2 regions of the Saccharopolyspora erythraea genome follow, and region 2 is predicted to be linked to the other one. Evidence: riboswitches for the same ligand, from Rfam matches in the RefSeq annotation. Region 2 holds a riboswitch; the other holds the start of a gene.
What was found. Region 2 has a riboswitch for S-adenosylmethionine ahead of thrC (threonine synthase). Riboswitches for the same ligand answer to the same signal wherever they lie in the genome.
Positions count from the first base shown of each region.

Region 1: linked by a shared signal. The riboswitch ahead of HUO13_RS04165 (methionine ABC transporter ATP-binding protein) and the one ahead of thrC (threonine synthase) in region 2 are both predicted to bind S-adenosylmethionine.

Region 1 is NZ_CP054839.1:900,490-910,293, reverse strand. Features, by position in the region: gene HUO13_RS04185 (ABC-F family ATP-binding cassette domain-containing protein) at 1-345, opposite strand, end outside; gene HUO13_RS04180 (4-(cytidine 5'-diphospho)-2-C-methyl-D-erythritol kinase) at 583-1,539, opposite strand; gene HUO13_RS04175 (MetQ/NlpA family ABC transporter substrate-binding protein) at 1,673-2,479, opposite strand; gene HUO13_RS04170 (methionine ABC transporter permease) at 2,544-3,230, opposite strand; gene HUO13_RS04165 (methionine ABC transporter ATP-binding protein) at 3,227-4,246, opposite strand; SAM riboswitch class I at 4,511-4,598, opposite strand; gene rsmA (16S rRNA (adenine(1518)-N(6)/adenine(1519)-N(6))-dimethyltransferase RsmA) at 4,908-5,756, opposite strand; gene HUO13_RS04155 (resuscitation-promoting factor) at 6,027-7,586, opposite strand; gene HUO13_RS04150 (TatD family hydrolase) at 8,059-8,940, opposite strand; gene metG (methionine--tRNA ligase) at 9,020-9,804, opposite strand, start outside.
Region 2 is NZ_CP054839.1:2,065,869-2,075,672, forward strand. Features, by position in the region: gene HUO13_RS09535 (ComEA family DNA-binding protein) at 1-556, shown strand, start outside; gene HUO13_RS09540 (ComEC/Rec2 family competence protein) at 553-2,934, shown strand; gene thrC (threonine synthase) at 3,149-4,420, opposite strand; SAM riboswitch class I at 4,433-4,560, opposite strand; gene holA (DNA polymerase III subunit delta) at 4,657-5,646, shown strand; gene rpsT (30S ribosomal protein S20) at 5,854-6,114, opposite strand; gene HUO13_RS09560 (sulfite exporter TauE/SafE family protein) at 6,449-7,255, shown strand; gene HUO13_RS09565 (cold-shock protein) at 7,924-8,127, shown strand; gene HUO13_RS09570 (EamA family transporter) at 8,421-9,284, shown strand; gene HUO13_RS09575 (VOC family protein) at 9,310-9,690, shown strand.

The DNA of each region.
Region 1 (9,804 bases), 1.2 Mb from region 2:
CATGCCCAGCCCGGTGAGCACCGACCGCACCTTGGCGTCGGCGGCCCACTCGTGCTCGGCTGTGAAGCCGTGCGGGTCCAGCACGGCGTTGCGGACCGTGGAACCCTCCGGCAGCTCGGTGCGCTGGGTGACCACGGCCATCCGCAGGTCGCGGGAGTGGCTGACCCGGCCGGAGTCGGGCTCCTCGCTGCCGGAGAGGACCTCCAGCAGCGTCGTCTTGCCACCGCCGTTGAGCCCGACGACCCCGATGCGGTCGGAGGCCCCGACCCCCAGCGACACCTCGTCCAGCAGCGGACGCACGCCGTAGCTCTTGCTCACCGATTCGAGGTTGATCAGGTTCACCATCGGGTGTTCGTTACTCCATTGGCGGTCGTGTGCGAAGCGCCGCAGGTTGCGGGGCCGGACTGCGATCCAGGGTCTCATCCTCGCGTCAGCAGGCTGGAACGCTGCGATCGGGTGCGGTTTGGCTGGAGGCTTCCTCGTGGCGTGGGCCACTCGGTTGTTGCGCTCCCAGAACTGTCATCCGTCCTTCGGACGGATGGTGCTTCGCACCATCGAAGGCCCCATCGGGGGCCTTCGACTTCAGGCATGCACCTGGGGCGGGGTCGGGCGGTCGGCTCGGTCGTCGGTGACCAGGCGGGCGCCGGGGACCGGGCCCTGGGCGACGCGGACCGTGCGGCAGACCCCCGCGCCGGAGAGCTCCGCCGCCACGCGCACCGCAGCGTCCGCGTCGGTGCACAGGAAGGCGCAGGTGGGGCCCGAGCCGGACACGATGCCCGCGAGGGCGCCCGCCTGCACGCCCGCGCGCAGGGTGCGGCGCAGACCGGGCCGCAGCGAGACCGCCGCCGCCTGAAGGTCGTTGCCGAGCAGCAGCGCGAGCTGCCTGGGGTCGCCGGAGGCCAGCGCCTCCAGCACCGGCTCCACCTCACCCACCCGGTTGGGCCGCGACTCCTCGCGCAGGCGGTCCAGCTCGCTGAACACCCCGGGCGTCTCCAGACCGCGCCGGTCCAGCGCGATCACCCAGTGGAAGGTGTGCCGGGCCAGCACCGGGATGAGCTGCTCACCGCGTCCGGTGCCCAGCGCGGTCCCGCCCTGGAGGGCGAACGGGACGTCGCTGCCGATGCCCGCCGCGATCCCGGCGAGCTCGTCGCGCCCCATCTCCAGCCGCCACAGGTGGTTCAGCGCCAGCAGCGCCGCCGCCGCGTCCGCACTGCCACCGGCCATGCCGCCCGCGACCGGGATGCCCTTGTTGATCGAGACCCGCACCCCCGGTTCGTCCGGGTCGCGGCCGCAGCGCTCGGCAAGTGCCCGCACGGCCTTCCACGCGAGGTTGCTGGGGCCGGTGGGCACCGAGTCGGCGCCCTCGCCGCGCACCTCGATGCCGGGCTCGTCGGCGATGTGCACGGTGACCTCGTCGGTCATCGACAGCGCCTGGAAGACCGTGACCAGCTCGTGGTAGCCGTCCTCGCGGGTGTCGCCGACCGACAGGTGCAGGTTCACCTTCGCCGGGACTCGGACGGTGATGGGTGTGGGTACCACGGAGAGCACCCTTAAAGCGTACGTGCCCGCGCGAGTCCGGCGCCGGGTTGCCCGCGAGCGAAACGCCGACGCCCCGCAGGACGTGCCTGCGGGGCGTCGGGAACCGCCGTGGCCGGCGGTCGAAGTGCCGCGATCAGGAGGCGGGGGTCACGCCCACGCCACCGTAGGTGCGGTTGATGTAGTCCTTGACCTCGGGCGAGCGCAGGATCTCGGCCAGCTTCTTGATCCGCGGGTCCTGCACCAGCTTCGAGCTGGTCACCAGGCCGTTCGCGTACGGGTTGTCCTGCGCGCTCTCGACCGCGATGGGGTTCTCGAGGTTGGCCTTGAGCGCGTAGTTGCCGTTGACCACCGCGGCCGCGGCGTCGTCGACCGAGCGCGGGAGCTGGTCCGGCGAGAGGTCCTTGAACTGGATGTTCTTCGGGTTCTCCGCGATGGCCGCGTCCAGCCGGGTGCCCACGGCCGCCTCCGGCTTGAGCTTGACCAGGCCGTTGGTCTCCAGCAGCTTCAGGCCGCGGAACTGGTTGGCCGGGTCGTTGGACAGCGTGACGGTGGCGCCGTTGGGCAGCTCCTGCACCGACTTGAACTGCTTGGAGTAGACCGCCAGCGGCTCCAGGTGTACCGGCTCCACCCACACCAGGTCACCGCCGCGCTCGGACTTGTACTGGTCGAGGTAGGGGATGTGCTGGAAGTAGTTGGCGTCGATCTCGCCGTTGGCGACCGCCTCGTTCGGGCGGTTGTAGTCGTCGAACTTCTCGATCTCCAGGTCGATCCCGGCCTTGGGGGCCAGCTCCCGGTCGACGTACTCCAGGATCTCCCCGTGCGGCTGCGGGCTGACCGCGACCGAGATCGGGGCGTTCGGGTCCTCGGCGGCGTCGGACCCACCGCAGGCGGCCAGCGCGAAGGCGGACACCGCCACCACGGCGGCAAGACGGGCACGCATCGATTGGTGTCCTTTCTGGACTTTCAGCTCGGGCGGCGGCCCGGTGGTCGACCAGGCCGCCCGCTCACGAGAGGTTCGCGGAACGGCGCCGGTCGACGACCTTCGCCGCGATGTCGGTGATCAGCTGCATCGCGAAGGCGAGCACGCCGAGGACGACCACGGAGCCGTACAGGATCCGGTCGTCGTAGCCCTGGTAGCCGTCCTGGATGGCGGTGGTGCCCAGGCCGCCGCCACCGATGGCGCCCGCCATCGCCGCGTAGCCGATCAGCGCCACCGCCGTCACGCCGACCGCACCGACCAGCGCCGCCCGCGCCTCGCCGAGCAGCACCGTCCACACGATGCGCAGCCGGCTCGACCCGGTGGTGATCGCGGCCTCCACGACGGTGAAGCTCACCTCGCGGATCGCGTTCTGGGTCAGCCGGGCGAAGAACGGGACGGCACCGATCGTCAGCGGGACGATCACCGCGGTACTGCCGATCGAGGTGCCGATCAGCAGCCGGGTGAACGAGGCGAGCACGACCAGCAGCACCACGAAGGGCACCGAGCGCACCACGTCCACGACCACGCCCAGGACGCGGTAGAGCACGGGTCTCGGGCTCAGCCCGGTGGGCGATGTCAGGTGCAGCAGCACTCCGAGCGGCAGTCCTCCGGCCACCGCCAGCAGGGTGGAGACCAGCACCATGTAGAGGGTTTGGCCAGTCGCCTCCCCCAGTAGTTCCAGGACCTCCGACCAGGGGGTCGCATCACTCACGCAGCAGCTCCGTCAACACAGACCGGCGCACGACGCACGTGCGCATCACGCTCGACCATCCACTTCAGCGCCGACTCCGCGCGCTCACCGCTGAGGCCGACCTTGAACTTGGCCACCGGCGTCTCACCTAGCCTGGTCAGGCCGCCGCCCAGGATGGACAGCTCGACGCCGAACCGGCTGGAGGCCTCGGGCAGCAGGGCGCCCACGGCGGCGAAGCCGACCAGGACCACCTCTGCGACCACGTCGTGGCCGTTCTTCGACGGCCTGAGCAGGTCGGCCTGGCCGGTCTCGGGCAGCAGCGTCTCGCCGATCCGGCTGCCGGGCTCGGCGACCAGGTCGAGCACCTTGCCGTGCTCGACCACGCGGCCCTGCTCCAGCACGGCGACGTCGTCGGCGATCCGGCGCACCACGGCCATGTCGTGGGTGACCACCAGGACGGTGACGCCCAGCTCGGAGCGGGCGCGGTCCAGGACCGTCAGCACCGAGTCGGTCGTGCCCGGGTCCAGCGCGGAGGTCGGCTCGTCGGCCAGCAGCACGGAGGGCTTGGCGGCCAGTGCGCGGGCGACCGCGATGCGCTGGCGCTGCCCGCCGGAGAGCTGGTCGGGGTACACCGACGCCTTGTCGGTCAGCCCGACCAGGTCCAGCAGCTCGCCGACGCGGCTGCGGCGCTGCGGCCCGGCCACCCCCGCCGCCTCCAGCGGAAGCGCGACGTTGCCCGCGGCGGTGCGCTGCCGCAGCAGCGAGTCGCCTTGCGGCACAACGCCGATCTGGCGGCGCGCGGCGCGCAGGGCCTTGCCGTCCAGGGCGACCAGGTCGGTGCCGTCGACCCGGATCGCGCCGCTGTCGGGCTTCTCCAGCAGGGCGATGCAACGGGCCAGAGTGGACTTGCCCGCGCCGCTGGGGCCGACCACGCCGCACACGGCGCCCGCCGGCACCTCCATCGACACACCGTCCAGGGCGACGACGTTGCTCTTGTTGTGCTGGAAGGACTTTGTGAGGTTCTCGACTGTGATCACGATCGGCTCCGCATCAGCTCAAACCGGATCCGCGGGCCTGCCCCGCGCAGCGCGCGGCGCGGCCTGGCGGCCGGAAGGGAAGGGGGTCGGGGAGAGGGACTACGAAGTCACGCCTCGCGACGACAGCCAGTCGTCGTCCGTCGCCCGTGATCGATGACGCGGCGCTGCGTCAACAGCAACTTGGGGTATCCGCGGCCGGACCGTCCCCGCCCAGCGGGGAGCGCACGTGCGTGCGGGCTGCGTACCAGAGTCTTGGACACCACAACTCCATCGGGCCTGGCGTTAGCACCTGCCCATCGGGTGGTTGCTGCGGCGTCGCGGAGCCAGGTCTCTCGGCCGCTCGGGATGGATTTCCCGAATAGTAGACCCCACTGGCAGGACCGCACGCAAGTTGATAGTGGTCACTTTCCGAAATCGTTCTATACATCACACGCTCGGACGAGCGGGAATTTTCAGTCCCGCCAAGGTGTTTGGCGTGACCCTGCGTAGCAGAACGATGACTGCCGACAAGCCGCCGATCGAGTGGTCTCAACCCGAACGCGGACCTCGGCCGGCACCCCGCCCGCGCTCCCCGGTTCCCATCGCCTGGGAGCGCGACAACCCCTGCTCAGCCACTCGGCACGCGTGAGCCTTTTGGACTGCCAGAGCGTCCGGATGAGCGCTACGCAGGCTCGGCTTTCGCGGCTTCCGCGATCCGGGCGAAGTCGGTGATCTCCAGCTGCTCGCCCCGCGCGGCCGGGTCGACGCCGGCCGCGCGCAGCAGCCCCTCCGCTCGCGCCGCCGAGCCCGCCCATCCCGACAGCGCCGCGCGCAGGGTCTTGCGCCGCTGGGCGAAGGCCGCGTCGACCACCCGGAAAACCTCCTCGCGCGCCACCTCCGACGGCGGCTCGACGCGGGTGAACGACACCAGCCCGGAGTCCACATTGGGCACCGGCCAGAAGACGTTGCGCGGCACCGGGCCCGCGCGCCGCACGTCGGCGAACCACGCCGCCTTCGCGCTCGGGACGCCGTAGGTCCGGTTGCCCGGCCTGGCCGCCATCCGGTCGGCGACCTCCGACTGCACCATGACCAGGCCGTGCCGCAGGGTCGGCAGCTCCGCGAGCAGGTGCAGGACCACCGGCACCGCGACGTTGTAGGGCAGGTTCGCCACCAGTGCGGTGGGGCTGCGGTCGCCGAGGGCCTCGGCCCGCACGCGCATCGCGTCGGCCTCCACCACGCGCAGCCGGCCGGCCAGCGCCGGGGAGTACTCGCTCGCGGTGCGCTCCAGCCTCGCGGCCAGCACCGGATCGATCTCCACCGCCGTCACAGCGCCGGCGACGGGCAGCAGGGCCAGCGTCAGCGATCCGAGGCCCGGTCCGACCTCGAGGACGACGTCCTCGGCTGTCAGCGACGCCGAAGCGACGATGCGGCGCACCGTGTTCGGGTCGTGCACGAAGTTCTGGCCGAGCTTCTTGGTCGGCCGGATGCCCAGCTCCTCGGCGAGCCGGCGCACGTCGGCGGGCCCGAGCAACCGGGCACCGGCCGTCGCAGCCCCCGGATGCGCTTCCGCGGTCCCCGGGTCGGCGGCACGATCACCGGAAGCCGCGATCCCCTGCTCGCCGGCCCCCTGCCCGGGTGTCCACCCTTCGGGTCTGCGCTGGTCATCCACACCGAAAAAGTACCCGGGCCGCGCACCCGCGTTCATGGCGACCCGGCGCACCAGCCCTGGAACCGGAAAACGCGTGTCCCGTTCCCCGCAGCGCAGGGAACGGGACACGCGTTGAGCACGCCCGCGTCGGGGTCAGTCCAGGTTGAGCTTGGACGAGCAGTGCGGCCAGGCGCCGTAGCCGCCGCGGGAGTCGCGGACCTTGGTCGCGACCGCGATCTGCTGCTCCCGGCTCGCCTGGTGCGGGTAGGCGGCGTACTGCGAACCGCCGTTGGCGTCCCAGGTCCTCTTGTCGAACTGCAGGCCGCCGTAGTAGCCGTTGCCCGAGTTCATCGCCCAGTTGCCGGTGGCCTCGCACTGCACCAGCTTGTCCCACACGGCGCTGTCCGGCGACGGCTTGCCGCCGACGCGCACGACCTTCGGCTCGGCCGGCTTGATGATCTTCTCGCCGACGGCCTCGCGGTCGGTCTCCTCGCCGTTGCGGGTGGTGACCCGGGTGAAGACGATCTTCTCGCCGGGCGCGCCCGGCTTCTCGACCTTCTCCTCGCCCTTGAACATCGTGTTGTCCACGATCTCCTGGACCGGCGGCGGGATCGGGGTGGTCACGTTGATCACGGTGCTGCCGGTCCGGTCGATGCGGACATCGGCGCCGTCGGTGATCTTCTGGTCGGAGCCGGGGGTGACGTGGTCCTCCGGCCCGATGTCGAGCTTCTGCTCCTTGATCAGCTCGTCGACCGTGACCGCGGTGGTGTCGAGCCGGCGGGGCTCGTTGGCGCCGTCGAAGACGGTGATCGACTTCTTGGTCTTGACGACCAGGTCCATGCCCTGCTCGGGCACCGCCATCGCGCGGTTGGCCGACAGCCACGCCCCGTCGGCGCGCACGCCGAGCTGGCGCAGCGCCTGGTCGACGGTGACCGAGCGGACCCACTGCTCGCGCTGCTCGCCGTCGACGGTCAGCTTGAGCAGCCTGCCGCGGTCGAGCGTGATGGTGTCGCCGTGGTCGATCTTGGAGGTCGGCGACGGGCTGAGCGCGTCGTGCTCGCCGACCTTGATGCCCTCGTCCTCGAGGACCTCGCCGACGGTGCTGTCCCAGGTGTTGACGGTCCGCTCCTGGCCGTCGACCTCGACCGTGACGGACTTGTCCATCGCGGCGGCGGCGCCACCGGTGCCGGTCATGGTCAGGATGACCGCGGTGACCGCGCCCTTGAGGAAGGTGCGCTTCCAGGAGCTGATCGCCTCGACGACCTCCGGCGGCGGGCCGTCGGCACCGTCGGTCTCGGGGACGGTGTCCGGGATGACCAGCGGCGGCAGCACCGTGGTCTCGGCGTTGATGAGGCGGATGACCTCGTCGACGTCGATCTCGGCCGTGGCGAGCATGTCCTCGGCCTGCGGCCCGAGCGCGTCGAAGATGTCCTGCGGGGTGATCTCCAGCGCACCGGGCGGGAAGCTGGGGTGGTCCTCGGCCGGGTAGGCCGGGTACGGCCGGGAGTCCGGCCGGTCGAGCACACCTACGGCGCTGTGGCGGGCTGTCATCTCGGCCGCCCAGGCGTCGTGCTGCGCCGGGTGTCCCGGCTGCTGCACCTGCCCGCCGACCGGGGTGAACCAGTCCGTTGATGCGTCGAAGGAATCGGCCCAGTAGGCCTCGTCATATCCGGGATATCCGGTATGCGAACCGGGCGTGCCGCGTCCGTTCACAGGGTCGTTACCTCCCGAAGGCGGAAGTAGCGCTCCGGCAGGGGACGTGTCCGGCGGCCGTGTTCATCCACGACCGGACACCGTTCATCCCCAGCACGGTTGCGCATAACCTTCGTGCTTCGTTTTGCGTCCGACTCCCGTAGCCAAGCGCCGTCCTAGCCGACCCCGAACCGTGGCTGGTTCGCGGATCCGGCTTCCCCGACGGACACCGGCGGCGACTAGCGGGTGTTCCCGACGACCGCTTTGTCATCGGTTACGAGGCCGAGACTCTAGCGTGATCAGGAGGTGCTGCCAAGAACCCGGATTCGCGCTGTGAGTTGCATTACCCCGTTTTGCGGCGCAACTTCGTACCGTGAGTCACAGATGATCTTCACCTTGGACTGGAAGGCTGTCACCCCATTGCGCCGAACGGCCCAAGCCCAAGGCACGTATCGGGCAAGTTTCGTAGCTATGAGTGACTCTTTGCGCTATGTCACAACGTGCCGGAACCGCCCGCTCCGACCTGGTTCGACCGGTTCTGCGCCACTTCGCCGAGCCGGAAGGTCCGTTCGGCGGTCTCGGTCGTGGCTACAACCAGTTCCTCGACGCTCACCCCACGGAGTTCAGCGAGCGCCCGAAGGGTGTAATTCGCGCAGTACGGCTCATTGGGCCTGCCGCGGTACGGGTGCGGGGTGAGGAACGGGGCGTCGGTCTCCACGAGCATCTGCTCGGCCGGGACGAGCCGGGCCGCCTCGTGCAGCGCCTGGGCGTTGCGGAAGGTCGCGGTGCCCGCGAAGGACAGCACGTAGCCCGCGTCGACGCACCTGCGCGCGAAGTCGGCGTCGCCGGAGAAGCAGTGGAAGACCACCGTCGACGGGGCGCCTTCCTCGTCCAGGATGCGCAGGATGTCCTCGTGGGCCTCGCGGTCGTGGATCATCAGCGGCTTGCCGACCCTCTTGGCGAGGTCGATGTGCCATCGGAAGGCCTCCTGCTGCGGCTCCGGCGGCGAGTAGTCCCAGTAGTAGTCCAGACCGGTCTCGCCGACAGCGACCACGCGCGGGTGCCGCGAGAGCTCCTCCAGCGCCTCGCGGTCGCCTTCGTCGAAGTCCTTGGTGCGGGTGGGGTGCAGCGCCACCGCGGCGAACACGCGGTGGTCCCATGTGGACGCATCGGCCGCCCAGCGGGCGGAGGCGATGTCGTCGGCCACCGTGACGACCCGGCCGACGCCCGCGGCCTGCGCGCGATCCACGATGGCCCGCACGTCATCGGCCGTCGAAGCGCCGCAGGCGTCGAGGTGGGTGTGCGAGTCCACCGCGGACGCCGGCAGCGCCTCCGGCGCCGGCGGCAGCTCGCGCCTGCTGTCCCGCTTGCTCATCCAACCCTCCACAATCAGCAGGGCACTCCCGGAATCCACCCGGGAGTGCCCAGTCGTCACGGCAGCGGCGGACTACGCCTCACGCCTTCTCGATCGGCGCCCACTCCGGCCCCGTCTCGCCCAGCGCCGCGTCGAGCTTGGCGAACAGCGGTGTCGGCTTGTGCAGCGGACGTCCGACCTCGATCTCCTTGGACTCCCAGCTCGCCTGCTCGGCGGCGTAGTCGCCCATCAGCACCGGGTACTCGCGCTCGGGGACGTCCAGGTCGGACACCTCCCGCAGCTCCGGCTGCGCCGACCAGACGCCGGTGCCGCCGAGCAGCTCGTGCACCTTCTGCGCGGAGTGCGGCAGGAAGGGCGTGAGCAGCGTGTTGGCGTCGGAGACCACCTGCAGCGCGGTGTGCAGCACCGCGTCGCGGCGGTCGGGGTCGTCCTTGAGCTTCCACGGCTCCTGGTCGGACAGGTACTTGTTGGCCGCCGAGACGACCCGCATGGCCTCCTGCGCGGCGAGCTTGAACCGGGACCGCTGCAGGTTCGCGCCGACGGTCTCGAAGGCGTTGCGCGACAGGGCCTTCAGCTCCTCGTCAGCGGCCTTCGGGGCGGTCGGCGCCGGTACCGCGCCGTTGTTCTTCGCGGCCATCGACACCGAGCGGTTGACCAGGTTGCCCCACTCGTTGGCCAGCTCGAAGTTGGTGCGGCGGACGAACTCGTCCCAGGTGAAGTCGGTGTCCTGGTTCTCGGGGCCTGCCACCGAGATGAAGTAGCGCAGGGTGTCCGGGCCGAACTCGCGCAGGAAGTCGCGCACGTAGATTACGGTGCCGCGCGAGGTCGAGAACTTCGAGCCGCTCATGGTGAGGAACTCGCTGG
Region 2 (9,804 bases):
GGTCGTCGCCTGTGTCATCACCTTCACCGTGTGGGCAGCTCAACCGGAGGCGGAGTCCGTGCCACCGCCACCGTTGGCGGCTCCCGTGCTCGCCGCACCGGCACCGACACCGGAGGCGTTGGTGGTCAGCGTCGTCGGGCTGGTGCCGAGGCCCGGTCTCATCGCCTTGCACACCGGCGACCGCGTCGCCGACGCGTTGGAAGGCGCGGGCGGGGCGCTGCCCGGCGCCGACATCTCCGCGCTGAACCTCGCACGGAAGGTCAGCGACGGAGAGCAGCTCTACGTGGGGGTGCCGCCTCCTCCGGAGCTCGCGACCGGCTCACCCGTCGGTTCCGCCAGGGGCACTTCCGGCAACGGCAACGACAGCAAGATCGATCTGAACACCGCGACCGAGGAGCAACTCGATGAACTACCCGGCGTTGGCGAGGTCACCGCGAAGCGGATCGTCCAGTGGCGCACGGAGAACGGCCGCTTCGCGTCGGTGGAGCAACTGCGGGAAGTCGACGGCATCGGAGACACCCGCTTCTCCCGGCTGCGCGACCTCGTGCGGGTGTGAGCCCGTTGTTCTCGGTGTCGCGGTCGTTGGAAAGGCGTCCGCTCGACCTGCGGCTCGTTCCGAGTGCGCTCTCGGTGTGGGCCGTGACGCTGGCCGGTCTGTACTGGAGCTGGGTGCCGACCGCCTCCGTGGCCTTGTCCGCGCTGTGCTTGGTGTCGCTGATCTGGGTTGTTGGCCGGGGAAGACGCTGGGCCAGTGGCGTGCTCGCTGTCCTGGCCGTCACCGCGATCGCGGCGACGGGAATGTCCTTCCGCATGCACCAGATCGACCGCCACCCCCTGCGGACGGCCGCCGACCATGGGGAACGAGTGACCGTGACCGCTGTCCTCGGGGACTCGCCGACACCTGTGGAGGGGAGTTCCTACGGAGCCCGGCGGGCGCAGGACCGGGCGTTCGTCCCGGCGGAGGTCCAGGAGGCCGAGGTTTCCGGATCTCGCTTTCGCTCCGGTGGGGACGTGGTTCTGCTCGTGCCTACGCAGTCGTGGCGCGGGCTGATCCCGGGCCAGCAGGTGACCGCCACCGGCAGGCTCGCCCCGCCGCGTCCCGGGGACACCACGGTAGCGGTGGTCCGGGTGTACGAGCCTCCCGCGAAGGTGGTCGATGCCCCGGCATGGCAGCGGACGGCCGAAGATCTGCGGGAAGGTCTCCGGCGCGCCTCGGCCTCGGTGCTGACGCCTGCCGCCGCCGGACTGCTTCCGGGTTTGGTCGTGGGGGACACCAGCGGGCTTCCTCCCGAGGTCGAGCAGGACTTCTCCACCGCCGGCCTCTCGCACGTTGTGGCGGTGTCGGGGGCGAACCTCGCGATCGTGTGCGGTGCGGTCCTCCTGCTTCTGCACGCGGTGGGTGCCGGACCGGTCCTGTCGGCGATCGGTGGCGGTGCCGCGCTGGTCGGGTTCGTCGTCCTGGCGGGGCCGGAGCCGAGCGTGCTCCGCGCCGCGGTCATGGGCATGGTCACGCTGCTTGCCCTGGTGCTCGGCCGGGAGCGCTCCGCGCTGCCTGCCCTGGCAGGCAGTGTGATCGCGTTGCTGCTGATCATGCCGCAACTGGCGGGCACGGCGGGCTTCGCGCTCTCGGTCGCTGCCACGGCCGGGCTGGTGCTGCTCGCTCCGGTGTGGGCCGGTGCGCTGCATGCGCGAGGAGTGCCGGTCGGCATCGCCGAGGCGCTGGCGGTGCCGGCTGCCGCACATCTGGTCACCGCGCCCTTGGTCGCTGCGATATCGGGCGAGGTGAGCGCGGTCGCCGTGGTTGCGAACCTGCTGGCAGGCCCCGTGATCGCCCCGGCGACGGTGTTCGGGGTGCTGGCCACCCTGGCGGCCCCGGTGTCGGGTTGGCTCTCCGAAGCCTTCGTCTGGCTGTCCTCGCCGGAGTTGTTGTGGGTGATCGCGGTGGCCGAACACGCGGCGGCCGTGCCAGGAGCGGCGATCGGGTGGCCGAGCGGCGTCGGCGGTGGGCTGCTGCTGGCGGTGGTGGCGCTCGGGCTCCTGATCGCGTTGCGGCACCGCGGGATCCGGCTGACCGCGGTGGCCGTTGTGCTCGCCCTGGGCCTCGTGCTGATCCCGACGCGCGTGCTCTACCCGCAGTGGCCCGCGCACGGCTGGTCCGTGGTCGCGTGCGACGTCGGGCAGGGCGATGGATTGGTGCTCGCCACGGGCAACCCGGGGGAGGCGGTCGTCGTCGACACGGGCCCGGACCTGGCGCTGAGTGCGGAATGCCTGCGGCGGTTGGGGGTCCGACGCGTTCCCCTGCTGGTCCTGACCCACCTGCACGCCGATCATGTGAGCGGTCTTCGCGCAGTTCTCGCGCACAGCGGTGTGGGTGCGGTCGCGATGGGAGCCTTGCGCGAGCCCGCGTGGGCCATGGGCGACATAGCGCGGGACACAAGGGCACGCGGCGTACCGATCATCGAACTGTCAGCGGGGCAGCAGGTGCGTTGGCCGAGCCTCGCGCTGGAGGTCCTCGGACCGAGAGGAGCCTTGGCACGCAGCCGGTCGGCAGACGACGCCAACGACGCGTCGATCGTGTTGATGGCGTCCACACCCGCTGGGCGGGTACTGCTCACCGGCGACATCGAGCTGTCCGGGCAGGCGCAACTGGTGGCCTCTGGGACGGATCTGCGCGCTGACGTGCTCAAGATCCCGCACCACGGTTCCCGTTACACCGCACCGCAGTTCCTGCACGCCGTCCGTCCACGGCTCGCGTTGATCAGCGTCGGCGCGGGCAATACCTACGGACATCCGAGCCCGCTCATCCTCGGCGCACTCGCCCGCGCGGGCACGACCGTCGTACGCACGGATCAGGAAGGAGACATAGCAGTGCTGCCGGGGCCGCACGGTCCCCGCACGCTCGCCCGCGGCGACCCCGTCCGCGCAGAACGCTGACCCACGCCGACGTCATCGGGAGGTGCGATCGTCACAACTGACTCTGGCGGTACTGCCAGACCATCCGAGCATGCGCTCGATCCACGCACCGCACCGGTGCGGCCGGCTCGCGTCGCGCGAGCAGAACCACACCGGTGCGCGTGAATTCGCCTCGCCCCATCCCCGGCGCCGGACGTCGCCAGGCTTGGAGATGGCCACCGAGCTGCGTGGCGCGTCAGAGACCCAGCGCGGTGTTGACCGCCTCGGTGCTCGGGGCCACGGTCGCCTTCGGGCCGACCTTGTCCTGCACCGCGTCGAGGGTCTTGAGGCCGTCGCCGGTGATCAGGAGCACGGTCTCCTGGTCCGGGTCGATCTTGCCCGCCTCGATGAGCTTCTTCGCCGTCGCCACGGTGACGCCACCGGCGGTCTCGGCGAAGATGCCCTCGGTGCGGGCCAGCAGCCTGATGCCCTCGACGACCTCTTCGTCGGTGACGTCCTCGATTGCGCCGTTGGTGCGGCGCACGACGTCGAGCACGTAGGGGCCGTCGGCCGGGGCGCCGATGGCCAGGGAGCGCGCGATGGTGTCCGGGCGGACCGGCTGCACCACGTCGTTGCCCTCCTTGAACGCCGTGGCGACCGGGGAGCAGCCGCTGGCCTGGGCACCGAAGATGCGGACCGGGCTGTCCTCGACGAGGCCGACCTGGGTCAGTTCGCGGAAGCCCTTGTCGACCTTTGTGAGCTGGGAGCCGGAGGCGATCGGGACCACGATCTGCTCCGGGATGCGCCATCCGAGCTGCTCGGCGACCTCGAAGGCCAGCGTCTTGGAACCCTCGGAGTAGTACGGCCGGACGTTGACGTTGACGAACGCCCAGTCCTCGTGCTCGGCGGCGAGCTCGGTCGCCAGCCGGTTGACGTCGTCGTAGTTGCCGTCCACCGCGAGCAGCGAGCCGTCGTAGACCGCGCTCATCAGGATCTTGGCGCGCTCGAGCGTGGACGGGACCAGCACCACCGAGTCCCAGCCGGCACGGGCCGCGGCGGCGGCGACGGCGTTGGCGAGGTTGCCGGTGGAGGGGCAGGCGAGGACCTTGAAGCCGAACTCGCGGGCGGCGGCCAGCGCCACCGCGACCACGCGGTCCTTGAAGGAGTGGGTGGGGTTGCCGGTGTCGTCCTTGATCCAGATCCGCTTGACGCCCAGCGCCTTCGCGAGCCGGTCAGCACGCACCAGCCGGGTACAGCCGGGCTCGGTGTTCGGGTGCTCGTCCACGTTGGTCGGAACGGGGAGCAGCTGCTTGTAGCGCCAGATCGAGCGGGGCCCGGCTTCGATGTCCTCGCGGCGGATGCGCCCGAAGTCGTAGGCGACCTCCAGCGGCGAGAAGTCCTCCAGCGAGACGAACTCCGGAGCCAGCGGCTGCCGGTGGCCCTCTTCCTTGGACACCAGTTCGACGGCGTTGCCGAGGTCGTAGGTCTTGTTCGCGCCGGTCGTCTGGGTGTGGGCGGCAGCGGTCATCGCGAGGTCCTCTCCTCATCTGTCCCGCGGACGGGTCGGAATTGGCACCTTTTTCGCCGGCGGCCTCGCGGAACTCGCGATACGCCGAGATGGTTGCCGGGGCTTCGCCGGGCCGTTCCCTCTGCCCCTCTGGATGAGCTATTCGGTTGTGGCGGCAACGCTACGGGACGCCCTCATCATCTGGCCAGCGCGGTCCAGCATCCGAGACCGTCACGGCCCCGTGCGACGATTTCCGCATGAGCTCACCAGCCGTCGTCCCCGACCCGCTGCACCTGATCCTCGGGGAGGAAGAACTGCTGGTCGAACGCGCGCTGTGGGCCGCGGTGGGTGCGGCGCGAGCCGCTGATCCGGAAGCCGAACTGCGCCGGGTGAAGGTGAGTGAGCTCACCCCTCCGGAGCTCGACGAGATGGTCAGCCCGTCGCTGTTCGCCGAGGGGCGCGTGGTGGCTCTGGAGGCCGCGCAGGACGCGGGCAAGGAGATCGCCGAGGCGGTGCTGTCGTACGCGCGCCAGCCTGCCGAAGGCGTGATCCTCGTCGTCGTGCACAGCGGCGGAGGGCGGGGCAAGAACGCCAAGGAGCTCCCCAACGCGTTGCGCAAGCTCGGTGCGCGGGTCACCGAGTGCAACAAGATCACCAAGCCCGCCGAGCGCGAGGCATTCGTGCGCGAGGAGGTCCGTCGGGCAGGCGGCAAGATCGACGCCTCGGGCGTGAGCGCGCTGATCGAGACCGTTGGCTCCGACCTCCGCGAGCTTTCCTCCGCGGCCTCGCAGCTCGTGGCCGACACGGGCGGCAAGGTCGACGACGCCGCCGTGCGGCGCTACCACCGCGGCCGCGCGGAGGTGACCGGCTTCGTCGTCGCGGAGAAGGCCGTCACCGGCGACCGGACCGGCGCGCTGGAGTCGCTGCGCTGGGCGCTGCAGTTGGGGGTCCCGCACGTGCTCATAGCCGACGCGCTCGCCGACGCCGTGCGGACCATCGGCCGCGTCGCGGCCGCTGGCCGCAGCGACCCCTTCCGGCTCGCCGGTGAACTGGGCATGCCGGCGTGGAAGGTCAAGAAGGCGCTCGCGCAGTCCCGGGGCTGGAGCGGCGCCACCATCGCCGATGCCCTCCAGGTGGCCGCGGCGCTGAACGCGGAGGTCAAGGGCATGGCGGCCGACGCCGACTACGCCCTCGAACGTGCGGTGCTCCGCGTGGTCGACCTGCGCGCCGCCCGCGCCGACCGCTGAGCCGGGTTTGAGGCGGCGGGTCGGTGGTCGGCTGAGACAGGTCCGCGTGCCGGTGCGCCGGGTCTACGGCCGCTGAGCCAGGTCCGACGCCTGGACGACCACCACTCGGACCGGCCACAGGCGGGCGGGATCGGGCTCAGGGCCTGGACCGCGAAAAAGGGCCTCCCCGCCCGTGTGGGAGGAGAGGCCCCTCGAGTCTGAGAAGGCTCAGAGCTGGTTGGCGCGCTTGGCCATGGCCGACTTCTTGTTGGCGGCCTGGTTGATGTGGATCACGCCCTTGCTCACGGCCTTGTCCAGAGCGCGGCCCGCCGTGGCCTGCAGCTCGACGGCCTTGGCCTTGTCACCGGCGTCAGCGGCCTCGCGGAACTTGCGGATCGCGGTCTTCAGCGAGGACTTGACGGCCTTGTTGCGCAGCCGGTTCGCCTCGTTGGTCTTGATCCGCTTCATCTGGGACTTGATGTTGGCCACTGTTGCGCCTCTTCCTAGTCTGCTTGGGGTTCGTGCCGCGCTTCTCGTGGCGCTGCCTGAGCAGCCTTCCTCCAGGGCGGAATGCCGCACGGCACGGTCGTCCATGTTAACAACGGCTGACCTGGCAGCCGGATCGGCCCACGCATGGGGAAGCGGAAGGGGCGCAGGTGGGGAGGCGCGGCTCGGGACGACGCGGGGCCCCATCGTCGGGGGCAACATCGACACGCGGGATCACACGGCGCGCGCGGGGTGCGAGCGGCGTGGGGTGCGAGCGCTGTCACATTCGGTGCTGGTCCGGCGTCGGCGCACCGTACCCGGCCATAGGCTCGAACTCGTGTTCACTGCGTTGGATTGGCCCGGTTTCGCTGACCTTTCCCTCGCGGGACTGCTCTTCCTCTGCGCGGCCGCCTTCCTGGCGGGTGCGGTCGACGCGATCGTCGGCGGCGGTGGGCTGATCCAGCTCCCCGCGATGCTGCTGCTGGTCCCCGGCGGCGAGGTGATCTACTCGCTCGCCACCAGCAAGATCGCCGCGGTCGCCGGCACCACCGCGGCCGCGCACACGTACGCGCGCAAGACGCCGATCGACTGGCGCAGTGCCCTTCCCATGGCGCTGGTGGCACTCCTCGGGTCGCTGGGCGGCGCGATGTTCGCCGACGCGCTCCCGTCGTCGGTGCTGAACATCGTGGTGCTGGTCGCCCTGGTGCTCGTCGGCATCTACACCTGGCGCAAGCCGGATCTGGGTACCGCGCACGCGCCGCGGTTCCAGGCGCGCACGCAGGTCCTGGTGATGATCGCCGGCGGCGCGGTGATCGGCTTCTGGGACGGCATCGCGGGCCCCGGCACCGGATCCTTCCTCGTCTTCCTGCTGGTCGGCCTGGTCGGTTTCGCCTTCGTCGCCGCCTCGGCCACGTCGAAGATCGTCAACGTCGCAACGAACGTCGGCGCGCTGGTGTTCTTCATCCCGGCGGGCAAGGTGCTCTGGGGGCTCGGGGTGCTGATGGCGGTCAGCAACATCACCGGCAGCGTGCTCGGCGCTCTCGTGGCCTCGCGGCGCGGGTCGGCATTCGTGCGCCGGGTGTTCCTCACCGTGGTCGTTGGCCTGGTGGCGAGCCTCGGCTGGAAGCTCGCGCTGGGCGGCTGACGGGCCGACCGGCGTCGGGTGGCGGCTCGCGCTGAGGCGGCCCTGGCCGGGGCGGAGGCAGCCGGTGGCGTCCCCGTGAGGTGCGTCGGACTGCCAGCGGCGGAGGGCGGCGGGGAGCGGACGCGGTGGCTAGTGGCGGAGGCGGCGGCCAGTGGTCGCCGTGAGGTGCGTCGAGCCGCCGGTGGCGGAGGCGGCTGCCGGTAGCGGACGCGGTGGCCAGCGGCAGACCTGGCGGCCAGTGGCCTGCCGTGAGGTGTGCCGGACTGCCGGCAGTGGGGCGGCGGCCGCTGGCGCTGCCGTGAGGTGCGCCGGGCTGCCGACGGCGGGGCCGCACCGGGGCAGTGCCGGTGCAGGACATCGGGTCAGTGCAGGACATCGAGCCGCAATTGGGCTCGCTCACCGTCGGTGAGCGCCCGTTCGGCGGTACCGCCGAACGGCCTCGCCGGGTCGCCGGGACGACGACACGCCGAAGGTCCGGCCGCGGGAATACGCGCGCGCGAGGTGTGGTTGTATAGGTCGGCCGTTTTTTGTGTTCGTGTTAGACACGCTCGCGAAAGTTGCGGGCGCGAATCTGTCCTCCTGCAAGCTGGAGAAGTTCGCCGTCTGGAATAGGCCCCGTCGGTCGCAGGGTGCGGCTGGCGGTACCCGGCATCTGTTAGGAGACAGACATGGCGCAGGGAACTGTGAAGTGGTTCAACTCGGAGAAGGGCTTCGGCTTCATCGCTCCGGACGGCGGCGGCGCTGACGTCTTCGTCCACTACTCGGCGATCGAGGGCAACGGCTTCCGGACCCTGGAGGAGAACCAGACCGTGACCTTCGAGATCACCCAGGGCCAGAAGGGCCCGCAGGCCAGCGGCGTGCGCGTGGTCTGAGTGCGGTGACGTCTCGCTGAGACGCTCGACGAGCCCCCTGCCCGGCCGGGCAGGGGGCTCGTTCGCGTCGTGATCGAGATCGCGTTCCGCGGCGCGCCCCCGCGCGGGTAGCGTCGGCCGCCGGTTGTGCCTAGGGTTCCGCTCCCGCTCCGCCACGCACCCGACAACCAGGAGCGGCGAGGACCGGTCCGAGCGGCACTGATGAGCACCGCGGGACGTGCTCACACATCTGACGGGACAAAAGCCTGGAGGAACCTCGACGTCGCGCGCCCGCGCGACGCGGAAGGGTTCCCGTGGGCCTGGTCGCCGTCCTGCTCGTCGTCGCCGCGGCATTCGCGCACGCGGGCTGGAACTTCTTCGCCAAGCGCGCCGGTTCGGGCGGTGCCGCCTTCGTCTGGCTGGGTGCCGCGTGCTCGGCGGTCCTCTACCTGCCGGTCATGGCGGTGTCACTGTGGTGGACGGGCCTGCCCGCGCCGAACATCGGACTGCTCGCCGTCGTCGTGAGCGCGCTGCTGCACGTCGGGTACTTCGTGCTGTTGCAGCGCGGCTACTCGGTGGGAGACATGTCGGTGGTGTACCCGCTGGCCAGGGGCACCGGGCCGATGCTCTCGATGGTCATCGCCGTGGTGTTGCTCCACGAACGGCCAGGGCTGCTGGGCGTGCTCGGCGGCCTGCTGGTCGTGGCGGGCGTGCTCGTCATCGGCCTCTCCGACGGGGTGCCGCGATCGGCGGCGAGTCTCACCGGCGTCGGTTTCGGCCTGCTCACCGGGGCTCTCATCGCGCTCTACACGGTCTGGGACGCCTACGCCGTCACCGCGCTGGCGCTCCCGCCGCTGCTGTTCGACTGGGCGAACAACGCCATGCGAGCGCTGGTGCTGTCGCCGTACGCGGCGCGGCAGCGGAGCGCGGTGGCCGAGATCTGGACGCGGTACCGGCGCGAGGTGCTGGCCGTGGCGCTGCTGTCGCCGCTGGCCTACATCCTGGTGCTGTTCGCCATGCGCCTCGCGCCGGTCAGCCTGGTCGCGCCCGCCAGGGAGCTGAGCATCGTGCTCGCCGGACTGCTCGCGTGGCGGGTGCTCGGCGAGGCCCAGCCCGGACGGCGGCTCGCCGGTGCGGTGGTAGTGCTCACCGGGGTGGTGTTGCTGGGCTTCGCCTGACCGCGGGAGCGGGTACAAAAAGCACATGGAGATCTTGAACAGCAGGCTGATCTTGCGCCCCCTGGACCCGGAGCGCTCGCTGCGGTTCTACCGGGACGTCCTCGGACTGGCGATCTGCCGCGAGTTCCCCGGCGGCACGGTGTTCTTCCTCGGGCAGGGCTTCCTGGAGCTCTCCGGGCAGGGGGAGCAGGGGCCGGGCCCCGACCAGGTGCTGTGGTTGCAGGTGCGCGATGTCCGGACGGAGTTCAAGCAGCTGCGCGAGCAGGGCGTGCGGGTGATCGCCGAGCCCGATCGGCGGCCGTGGGGACTCGACGAGGCGTGGATCGCCGACCCGGACGGCATGCCGATCGTGCTGGTCGAGGTTCCCGCCGACCACCCGATGCGCAAGGACGTACGCGACCTCTAGCGAATCGCGGCCGAGGATTCCGGGAGCCATGACGGTGCGCCCGCGTGCCTCGTCGCCGCCAAGGCAACGACCGGGCGCCACCTCCGGCCGCCGGGAGCCGGCGGCCGGGGGTAG